Linked DNA regions of Acidicapsa ligni. The main gene of each other region encodes a partner of the protein of the gene in region 2 in a complex. Links are inferred from orthologs where the notes say so. Each region holds a gene or a part of one and is shown on either strand. Other genes may lie near its edges.

Region 1 (3,272 bases), on a different replicon or contig from region 2:
GGTTCCAGTCGCGGTTTTGAATCGCTCGACGATCTGGGCTGCGTCCGCGGAGAGTGTAACCGTGGTGCGATGAACTTTATCCTTCTTGCGACCGCCTTGAGCAATGCGCTTCTTGCTCCTGGTGAGTGGTCCGGTTTGAGTTACTGTGCTCATATCAGTTTTATGATGCTCTTTGTGAATCAGGAATGCAAGAATAGAAAAAGTGATGCTCTTTTGGTAATTGCGCATCTTTATTGGAGGGTCTGTGCAATATCGCCGTCTCGGCAATGGTCCGCTCACCGTCTCGGAGATCAGCCTCGGCACCTGGCTTACCTTCGGCCAGGCGGTTGAGCGCGAGGCAGCCGTCCGCTGTGTGCACGCTGCGCTCGATCTTGGCATCACTCTCTTTGACACAGCCAATATGTATGCTGCGGGTGAGGCAGAGAGAGTCTTGGGCGAGGCCCTGCGCAGCTCCGGCCGAAGCCGCGATCAATACCTGATTGCAACCAAGGTCTTCAACCCCGTGCCTCCCGAGCCGGATAAAGGGCTTTCCGCGCCGCAAATTGTCAAGCAGCTTGACCGGTCTCTCGCCCGGCTGGGTGTGGATTACATCGACCTCTACCAGTGCCATCGTTACGACAAAGAGACGCCGCTCGATGAAACGCTCGAAGCTCTCGACCGCGCTGTGAAGTCCGGCAAAGTAAGGTCGATTGGTCTCAGCGAATGGCCGGTTGAAAAGATCCTTGCCGCTGCCGATTCAACCAAAGCGCATGGCTGGACGCCGATGTCTTCGAGCCAGCCTCAATACTCCATGCTGGTGCGCAAGCCTGAGGCGCAGGTCTTCCCCGCCTGCCGCGAACATGGGATCGGCAATATCGTCTTCTCGCCGCTGGCCCAGGGAGTTCTCACCGGCAAGTACAAGCCGGGGCAGCCCCCGCCGGAAGGCAGCCGCGCCGCCAGCCCCGACACCAACTTCACCATGGAAACGCTGGGCCGTCGCTTTCGCAGTGATTTTTTACTGGCTGCGGTTGAACAACTGAACCCAATCGCCGCCGATCTGGGCCTCACCATGACTCAAATGGCTTTGGCGTGGGTATTGCGCCGTCCGGAGGTGTCATCGGCCATCGTGGGAGCCTCCCGGCCCGAGCAACTGGCAGCCAATGCAGCCGGCAGCGGCATCCCATTATCGACGGAGGCGCTGGGGCGGATTGACGCGATTCTTAACCCCGTGGTGCTCTTCCATCCTGTTCCACCCAAGCCCGCCTGGAAGCGGTGGCTTGGCCGCTATTTGTCGCATTGAGCTGCAAACCGTAGAATCGTTAAGGATCGGGTTGGCGTTTAAACCCGCAGGTATTTGTTACCCTACATGAGCGATACGTCCCAAGGTACTTCTGGCAGTGCAAATCAGGCGCAGGCTATATCGCCGGCGTGGATCAAGGTTGAGCGTGCGCGCCATCCCAAGCGCCCCTATCCTATGGACTTCATCGAACGGCTTTTTACCGATTTCAGCGAGATACACGGTGATCGTGCCTACGGCGACGACGAAGCAATCGCCTGTGGCATGGCGCGCTTTCACGGCCAGGAGGTTCTGGTCATCGGCAACCGCAAGGGTGGCACCACCAAGGAGCGCGTAAGGCGCAACTTTGGCATGCCCAATCCCGAGGGCTACCGCAAGGCGTTGCGTGCGATGAAGATTGCCGAAAAATTCAATCGTCCGGTCATCACATTTATCGATCTGCCCGGCGCGTTTCCAGGTCTAGGTGCGGAGGAGCGCGGTCAGGCAGAAGCGATCGCCCGCAATTTGCTGGAGATGGCCAAGCTCAAAGTGCCGACGATTGCCATCATCTCCGGTGAGGGCGGCTCAGGCGGCGCTCTGGCACTGGCAGTCACCGACCGGGTGCTGATTCTCGAAAACGCGCTTTATTTTGTGATCACTCCCGAGGCCTGCGCAGCTATCATGTGGCGCGATGCCGCCCATAAAGAGCGTGCCGCCGAGGCGATGCGCATCACCGCGCAGGAAGTAAAAGAGCTGGGCTGCGTGGATGACATCGTTCCCGAACCGCCTATCGGCGCACATGACGATCATGAAGCCGCTGCTGCGTTGCTCGACTCCTGCCTGCTTTATCACCTGGAGCAACTGAACGCGCTTTCGACAGAGCAGCGCCTCGCAGAGCGAAAGACCAAGTTCCGCAACATCGCCCAGTTCTACACGGAGGGGTAACCATGTCCCCTGCCGTTTTCTTTGTAGGAACTGGAGTTGCCTGGTGACCGCGCCGCAAACTTCAAATCCGTTTAAAGCCGCAAGCAGAGTTGTGCTGGCAGCGATCTACTTCTTTCTGGCGAGAATACTGGCGCATCATGGCGCGCAGGGGCTGGTTTCTGAGGATTGGCTTCCGTTGGCCGAGCAGGCCATGTTCGCGTTTTTGTTGTTGCTGGGCTATGCGGGCATAGGTTTTTCTCTAGACCGTCAACTGCATCCCATCAGTCTGCAGGGTTTGCCGCGTCGTTCCGGGTGGCTGGGTGAAGCGGGTATGGGGCTGGCGATTGGATGGGCGATTGCCGTGCTCTGCGTGCTGCCCATGGTCTTCTTCGGCGGAATCGCGCTGCACTTTTCTTTCACGCTGGTTTCCTTCCGATGGCTTATCGCCGATGCGGCTTTTTTTGCGCTGGCTACACTGGCCATTGAGATTGCATTTCGCGGTTATCCATTCCAGCGCGCGATTGATGCTATTGGAGAACTCCCGGCAGTGCTGCTGATGTCCGTTCTCTATGGCATTTTGCTGGCCTGGCTGCCCAACGCAAGCCACGCCAGTATGGCCGTGAATATAGTCCTGGGACTGCTGCTGGCAATGGCCTATCTGAGGACGCGAGCGCTTTGGCTTCCCTGGGGATTGAGCTTCGGATGGGTCGCTTCGCGCGCGCTGCTTTTCGGTTTGCCGGTGAACGGTATCGGCAATCACTCTTCCGTCGTGCAGGGATATCCCATGGGACCGCTCGCGCTGACCGGCGGAGATTTTGGCCTGGAAGGCACATGGCTGGCTTTTGTCGTGCTGCTGCTGGCGCTGTTTTTTGTATACAGGGCGACCAGCGATCTGAGTTTCATCTATAACGCGCCTGTGCTCAAACCGGCTGGAATGCCCGTCGATCTGGACGCTGCCGCCAAGCGCCAGCATGAGACGGCCACCCGTCCTGAAGTGCCGGAAGTCAAGCCTCTGGTGCAGATTCTCCCTGCAACCCCGCCACCGCTGCCGGTTGCGTCCGACTTGGACAGGCCCGCCAATCCGTTCAATCCC
Region 2 (3,841 bases):
CACCGCTTCTTCCACAGCCCGCGCCGCAGCCCAACCACAACAAAGCATGCCCCCGCAGGTCGTGCAATATCAGCAGGCAATGCAGCAGCGTATCGAGCACCTGAAGCTCGGCGTCGTCCGCGTTCTCGCCGTCAAGGACGCCAAAGAAGTCGGCACAGGCATCGTGATCTCGTCTTCACCCCAATCCATCTTCATCCTCACCGCACTCCACGTCGTGCAGGATGCTAAATCCGTCTCCGTCCTCTTCTACTCCGACCAGACCAAACCCATTCCCGCCCGCAAGCTGCCCAAACACAGCACAGCGCTCGATCTCGCCGTTCTCGAAGTAGACGCCTCGCCCACATTCAAGATCCCAGAGGATATCCCCACCTTCAACTTCGCCGCAAACAACACCCTCCTGCCCACCCAGCACATCTACAGCGTGAACGGCGACTGGGTCATCGTCCCCAACAACATCACTCGCCTCAATCACGACGGCGATCCCCAAAAGTTTGAGTACTCCAACGTCTCCGTAGGCGAAGGATTCTCTGGCGGACCCATATTCGACGACTACCAGGAAATCATCGGCATGCACACCGCCCTGAATGGCGAAGGAAGCTATGCCGTCGCCGACAAAATCGACTCAGCCCTGCAAGTACTCGAAGCCTTGGAATACAAGGTTCCCAAAGCAGGAGCCGTAGTCATACCGCCTCCAGTGATTACTCCAGGCAATCCCACAAGACCGCGAAGTAACCAGAAGGGCGATCAAGCCTCAAGCCCCTGTGATGACGGCTGCGAAACCACCCTCGGCGCTCTCCCGCATCTCCACCACTACTCCATCGAAGGCCGAGCAGCCGATTGCTTCGAAGACGTTCTCTCATTCCCGCCCACCTGGCCTACCGCCAAAATCTTCATGCACATTACCTCCTGCCCAGCCCCCTCAAAGTACGGCGTCCGCGGCCAGCCCACGCTGCTCGTTCGTTTCGCGGAGACAGATCGCCAGGGAGATTCCGATATGACGCTCGGCATACTCTCGCTCACCGGCAGCAGCGCCCAGGGCATGTTAAAAGACTCCAACAATACCTACTGGCAGTCCTCCATGCGCAACCCAAACTTCGGCCAGCCCCTCAAACTCGACGCCATCACCATTTCCCTCAAACCACTCGTACCGCACCACTGAACTCCTGAACAGACCTCCGGAACTGAATCCTTGCGCTGCACCCTTGCACTCAGCCCAACGTTTCCCAAACGCAAAAGACAGCCGCTTCAATGCCAGCCATCAACCGCTCCATTTACAATGAGTCGTTATGTCCTGGTTCAAACGAGCAGACGCGAATATCGAGCCCAACGGCGATCCCAATTCCGACTTCGGCGCGGAATCCACATTTGCCCCAGTCTCCGACGACGGTGAGCCCACCCGCGTCAAAACCGAGGGCCTCTGGATCAAGTGCCCCAGTTGCCGCACCATCCTCTTCAAGGCCGAGCTCGAGGCCAACACCAACGTCTGCCCCAAGTGCGGCTATCACTTCAAGATCGGCGCCCGTCAGCGCATTGAGCTCCTCCTCGACCCCGGCTACACCCTCGTCGACGGCGGCCTGCGCTCCACCGATCCACTCAACTTCACCGACATCAAGCCCTACAAACAGCGTCTCGCTGCCGCCCAGAAACAAACCGGCCTTGACGACGCCATCCTCACTGCACTCGGCAAACTCGGCCCCCACGACGTAGTCCTCAGCGCAATGGAGTACACCTTCATTGGCGGCAGCATGGGCGCAGTCGTCGGCGAAACCATCGCCCGAGCCATCGACCGCTCCCTCGCCACCCGTCATCCACTCATCATCGTCAGCGCCAGCGGCGGCGCGCGCATGATGGAGGGCGTTGTAAGCCTGATGCAGCTCGCCAAGATCGCCACCGGCCTCGCCCAGCTCGATGAAGCAGCCATCCCCTACATCTGCCTCCTGACCGACCCCACCACCGGCGGCATCACGGCAAGCTTCGCCATGCTCGGCGATCTGAACATCGCAGAGCCCGGCGCTCTGATCGGCTTCGCAGGCCCAAGAGTCATCGAGCAAACCATCCGCCAGAAACTCCCCGAAGGCTTCCAGCGCAGCGAATTCCTGCTCGAACACGGCTTCCTCGACGCCGTAGTCCCCCGTGGCGAACTGAAACCCTACCTGATCCGCGCCCTCGACTTCATGACCACCAAATAAGCCTTATCGAAATGATTGCCATTCCAGGCAAGTCAAACAAATCCCACGCTACTTGTGGACTTGGTCGTCCCGGGTAGATAAGGCTTGGGAAGCGTTCACCTTACTTCGCACTCGCCCCGTTTCGCTATCGCAGGGAATATATTCACGCCTGATTCCCGTAAGGCTATGACCACCTTTGAAGCGCCTTCGGTGAATACCCTTTAGTAATCTTCCACTACAGATATCTCAGCCGCTTCTTCATTGAAGCGTCATTTATCGCCGGTATCATATGTAACAATCCCCGTCTTGTTCGGCAGATCGCTGTCGATTTATTGAATTGAGAGGATCATAGTGGTTATTCCGATATCCTGGCATCTCTGCTTGCGGCGGATCTGTGTTGCAGCGATCATCGCAAATCTCCAATTCGCTTCAACCGCTGTTGCCCAGCAAGTCACTTCTGTCTCCGGGTTTCACACTACTCCCGATCCCTTCAATGGAGCCCCAGGAGCGGATTCTTCTTTCAATAGTCTGGCGGGTGGTGCCGGACGGGTCAAAGTCAGTCTCGTTTGTACGCAGGATTCAAATTTGGGTCTTCTGGGTATGTTTCTGGGGTCGGTAGAAACCGTTATTGGCTTCACAATCACTCTTTCAGGAGTCTCTGTTGGTCGTCTCTCTGTAGGCCCTACCCACAACAAGACGCCCGATATTGCCGATCCATTCGGTGGCCCGGATCAGCCCGGAATTGAAACCAATACCGCAGGCTTCAGCAAGGTTCCCCTCCGCTATAGCTTCGATCAGGATCCAGTCCAGGGCATGACCGTCCCTTACGTGGATAACCATAACGTCGGTTTCAGTGTGCCGATCAAGCTCGCGAAGTCTTCCGGTACACTCCTGGTCGGCTTCGGTACCAACGGCGGCAACGCCGCAGTGCGCATCAACCTGCACGATCCGGCCATTGCCTCCGTTATTCATAGCTGCAATGCCCCACAGGGAGAAGCCCGCAAACAGCAAGACCAGCAGCAACAACGGCCGGTTTCACGTTCGGATATCTTTACCAGCGCAGGACACTTCTCAGTCGGCAAAGGCCCCGGCGGTATAGCTCTTGGTGACTTCGACCATGACGGCAAACTCGACGTTGTTACCACAAATGCCGGTAGTAACTCCATGAGCATTTTGCTCGGCCAGGGCAATGGTCGTTTCGGATCGCAGAAGGAATATCCTACCGGAGGCTTTCCCGATGCCGTCGCGATAGCGGACCTCGACGGCGATGGCAAACTCGACGTTGTCATAAGCAATTACTTCGGCCCTTCCATTAGCGTTTTCATGGGCAATGGAGATGGAACCTTTGAACCTCAGAGAAACGTTGTCGCATCCACCGGCACAACCCAGGTCATCATCGCCGACCTCAATAAGGACGGTCACCCTGACCTGATCTCTACCAGCCGCCCCAACAACAACGTCACAGTATTAATAGGGCGAGGCGATGGCGGATTTGAGAATCCTAAATATTTTCGTGTAGGTAACGGTCCTGTTCTGGAGGCCGCAGGCGACCTGAACAGCGATGGATTTCCTGACATAGTTGTCGCCAACGAAGCGGAAAACACCGTCAGCGTGCTTCTTGACCCAGGTAACGGCACACTGACTCCTCAAGTCAAGCTCTCCGTCGGTGACGG
Region 3 (3,276 bases), on a different replicon or contig from region 2:
TCGTCCGTACAAGGCAACATCTAATTCTAAACAATAGATTTATCTCAGAATCGCCATCCACCGCAAAAACTCCTTTGCGGGGTCATCATTCCGAAACAAAGCAGCCGCTACAGCGACAGCATCCGCTCCCGCCTCCAGAATTGCAGGGGCGGTGTCCAGCGTAATTCCCGCCGCAGCCACCAGAACGGGTTCCGACCCGGAAAACTCACGAAATCGCCGCACTCCCTCGATTCCGATCGTCGGCGCCGAAGTCTGCTTTGTCGTAGTGGTAAATACCGGCCCGAACGATACATAGTTCGCTCCCTCAGCCACCGCCGCCCTCGCCCCGGACTCACCGCTTGCCGACGTGCCCGCCGACGTCCCTACGATACGCTGCGGACCAAGCAGAAGCCGTGCATCGGCTATGGGAATGTCCCCTGCATCCACATGAGTTCCATCGAAACCTGCCGCCAGTGTTATATCCACGCGATCGTCCAGGATCAGCTTCGTCTCAGGCATTGCTGCCCGTAACACCCGCGCATCTGCGAGTACTTCTGCGTCTGTCCCGTTCTTGTTGCGATACTCCAGCAAGCGGACCTCGGCACCAGCGAGCGAGCGACCTAACCTATCCAGAAATACGGCTCTATCTACGAAAGGAATTATAGAAGAATCAAGAATGGGATAAACCTTAGGCAACCAATCACGCATGCCTCAAGATTACATCGCTCGGCCCGGGAGATGTTTCAGTCGCAAAGAAAATCGGCCCCTCATGGAGGAACCGACTCAAGAACAAGATCAAGAAGCAAAGATCAGGAAACAAAAATGGGGAAACAGGGCATACTAGCTGCTCGGAGCAACCCGATTCGCCAGGAACCGCTCCATAAACTTCGTATCAAACTTCCCTGCCCTGAAATCCGGATCCTGGAAAATCTCTCGATGCAGTGGAATCGAAGTATCAATTCCCTCCACCACAAACATTCCCAGCGCTCGTTCCATCTTCTGCATTGCCTCTTCGCGATCCTTGCCATGCACAATCAGCTTGGCAATCAGCGAGTCGTAGTATGGAGGCACAACGCCCTCAGCATACTGCGCTGTATCCACGCGAACACCATTTCCGCCCGGCAGATTGAAGACTGTAATCTTCCCCGCGGATGGCGTGAACTTGATCGGATGCTCCGCATTGATACGGCACTCAATCGCATGGCCGCGCATTTCGATCTTCGCAGGCAAGATCTCATCCAACCGCTCACCTGCGGCAATCCGTAACTGAGCCTTCACCAGATCAACGCCCGTGATCGCTTCCGTCACCGGATGTTCCACCTGGATACGCGTATTCATCTCGATGAAGTAGATCGAGCCATCCTCGTCCATCAGAAACTCGATCGTACCTGCGTTCTGATAGCCGATATCTTTCAAGCAACGCTTCAAGGTCGCCGTCAGCTCCGCGCGAATCTTCGGAGTTATCTGTAAACTCGGCGCTTCTTCAATCAGCTTCTGATGCCGCCGTTGAATCGAGCACTCGCGCTCAAATAACACTTCGACATTGCCATGCTCATCCGCCAATATCTGGAACTCGATATGCCGCGGCGTCTCGATGAACTTCTCCATGTACATCTCGCCGTTGCCAAATGCATTGGCAGCCTCGCTTGACGCAGCATGATAAAGATTGGGCAACTCCTCAGCCGAACGAACGATACGCATACCGCGTCCACCGCCGCCTGCCTTGGCCTTTAGAATAACGGGATAACCTACCTTCGCCGCCCATGCAAGAGCATCATCCGCATCGGCAACAACACCGTCTGAACCCGGCAAAATCGGCACCCTGGCGGCCTTCATCGCCTGACGTGCTTTTTCCTTCTCGCCCATCAATCGCGTAACTTCCGGCGGAGGTCCGATGAACTTGATATTTGAAGCTCGGCAAACTTCGGCAAAGTTTGCATTTTCGCTCAGCAGACCGTACCCAGGATGAATTGCATCCACATTGGCAATTTCGGCCGCAGAGATCACCGCAGGCACATTGAGATAGCTGTCGCCAGGCCTGGGCGGGCCAATGCAGATAGCTTCATCGGCAAAACGTACGTGCAACGAATTACGATCTGCCTCGCTGTAAACAGCAACGGTACGAATGCCCATCTCTTTGCAGGCACTGATCACGCGCAGCGCAATTTCGCCACGATTAGCAATTAGAACTTTACGAAGCATGGGCAACTTACGATATCCGAATAGCAAAAAGTGGTTGGCCGTACTCAACCGGCTGGCCGTTATTAACAAGACGCTTCACTATCTCACCTGTCGCGTCGCATTCAATCTCGTTCATCAGTTTCATCGCTTCTACAATGCAGATCACCTGGCCCTTTTCGACCCTGTCTCCATTGGAAACAAACGCCGACGAACCTGGCGACGGCGACTCGTAAAAAGTCCCAACGATGGGAGACTTCAAGATGTGCAGATTCTCTTCTTCAGCAGCAGGAGTCGCGGGCGAAGCAGCCGCATGGACATGCCCCACAGAGTCAACCGGCGCAGCGTAACTCACGCCTGCAGGAGCAGCCTGCGAGCCCAGCAAGCGCGCCAACGTCGCCATATCCACACCCTGCGCCGGCACAACAGGAGCTACAACCGCCGAAGCGAATTTCAATCTCACCTTGAAATCGCCACGATCCAGGTCAAACTCGGCGATCTCGTTTTCCTTCAGAAAAGCGATGAGCTCTTTCAGCTCTTCAATTTCGTCTTGTTTCATACTTGGCTCTTGCTCTCCAGATCTTTACTGCTTCAGCAAAAATTGCGCCTGACTTAAACGGCTATCATTTAGCCGGACTGCCCTCAGTGAGAATAAAACGGTAGTCCCCACCCTGAAAACGAGATTCACACGCGGCCTGATAAACCGGGCTGTGATACCAGGTCTTCGCCTCTTCGTAGCTGGCGAACTCAAGGATGATGATATCTTCTGTCGCAGCCCCCTCCAGAACCTCGTGCCGCCCGTGAATGGCGCGCACCGTAACTGGAAACTCCTCAAACGTTGGAGCGGAGAGCTTCTTGTATTCTTCCAGCTTAGCTGTGTCCCGCGTCTTTTCGCGCGTGATTACGATATAAGCAGACATTCCGTTCTCCTTGAAATTCCCTACAGTTCGATCAGCGCCTTTGGAGACGGTGTCAGCACCTGCCCGCCCGTCCTCGTCACCGCTACCATATCCTCAATACGAACGCCAAACTCACCTGCAAAATACGCACCAGGCTCAATCGTAATTACCATGCCCGATGCCAGCTTTGTCTTCTGCCCCGCACCAATCCTCGGGGCCT

Evidence for each region.
Region 1: the proteins of accD (region 2) and OHL19_RS10310 are in contact, whole or in part, in a solved structure (PDB 8UXZ), measured with the Escherichia coli proteins. The link is inferred for Acidicapsa ligni from one-to-one orthologs.
Region 3: the proteins of accD (region 2) and accC are in contact, whole or in part, in a solved structure (PDB 8UXZ), measured with the Escherichia coli proteins. The link is inferred for Acidicapsa ligni from one-to-one orthologs.

What each region holds. Positions count from the first base shown.
Region 1 is NZ_JAGSYG010000002.1:952,706-955,977, forward strand. What follows is about bases 405-3,272. They hold OHL19_RS10310 (acetyl-CoA carboxylase carboxyltransferase subunit alpha), read left to right. Parts: upstream 405-1,345; coding sequence 1,346-2,200; downstream 2,201-3,272. Other genes in these bases: OHL19_RS10305 (aldo/keto reductase family protein), read left to right, coding at 405-1,279; OHL19_RS10315 (CPBP family intramembrane glutamic endopeptidase), read left to right, coding at 2,244-3,272. Outside these bases: OHL19_RS10300 (hypothetical protein), read right to left, coding at 1-153; more of OHL19_RS10305, read left to right, coding at 245-404. UniProt on the Escherichia coli protein: Component of the acetyl coenzyme A carboxylase (ACC) complex. First, biotin carboxylase catalyzes the carboxylation of biotin on its carrier protein (BCCP) and then the CO(2) group is transferred by the carboxyltransferase to acetyl-CoA to form malonyl-CoA.
Region 2 is NZ_JAGSYG010000001.1:438,111-441,951, forward strand. What follows is about bases 439-3,237. They hold accD (acetyl-CoA carboxylase, carboxyltransferase subunit beta), read left to right. Parts: upstream 439-1,286; coding sequence 1,287-2,189; downstream 2,190-3,237. Other genes in these bases: OHL19_RS01735 (S1 family peptidase), read left to right, coding at 439-1,159; OHL19_RS01745 (FG-GAP repeat domain-containing protein), read left to right, coding at 2,550-3,237. In the rest of the region: more of OHL19_RS01735, read left to right, coding at 1-438; more of OHL19_RS01745, read left to right, coding at 3,238-3,841.
Region 3 is NZ_JAGSYG010000007.1:78,343-81,618, forward strand. Bases 1-2,872 are described here. They hold accC (acetyl-CoA carboxylase biotin carboxylase subunit), read right to left. Parts: upstream 2,182-2,872; coding sequence 820-2,181; downstream 1-819. Other genes in these bases: OHL19_RS20000 (thiamine phosphate synthase), read right to left, coding at 40-687; accB (acetyl-CoA carboxylase biotin carboxyl carrier protein), read right to left, coding at 2,189-2,716; OHL19_RS20015 (DUF1330 domain-containing protein), read right to left, coding at 2,781-2,872. Outside these bases: more of OHL19_RS20015, read right to left, coding at 2,873-3,077; OHL19_RS20020 (M24 family metallopeptidase), read right to left, coding at 3,098-3,276. UniProt on the Escherichia coli protein: This protein is a component of the acetyl coenzyme A carboxylase complex; first, biotin carboxylase catalyzes the carboxylation of the carrier protein and then the transcarboxylase transfers the carboxyl group to form malonyl-CoA.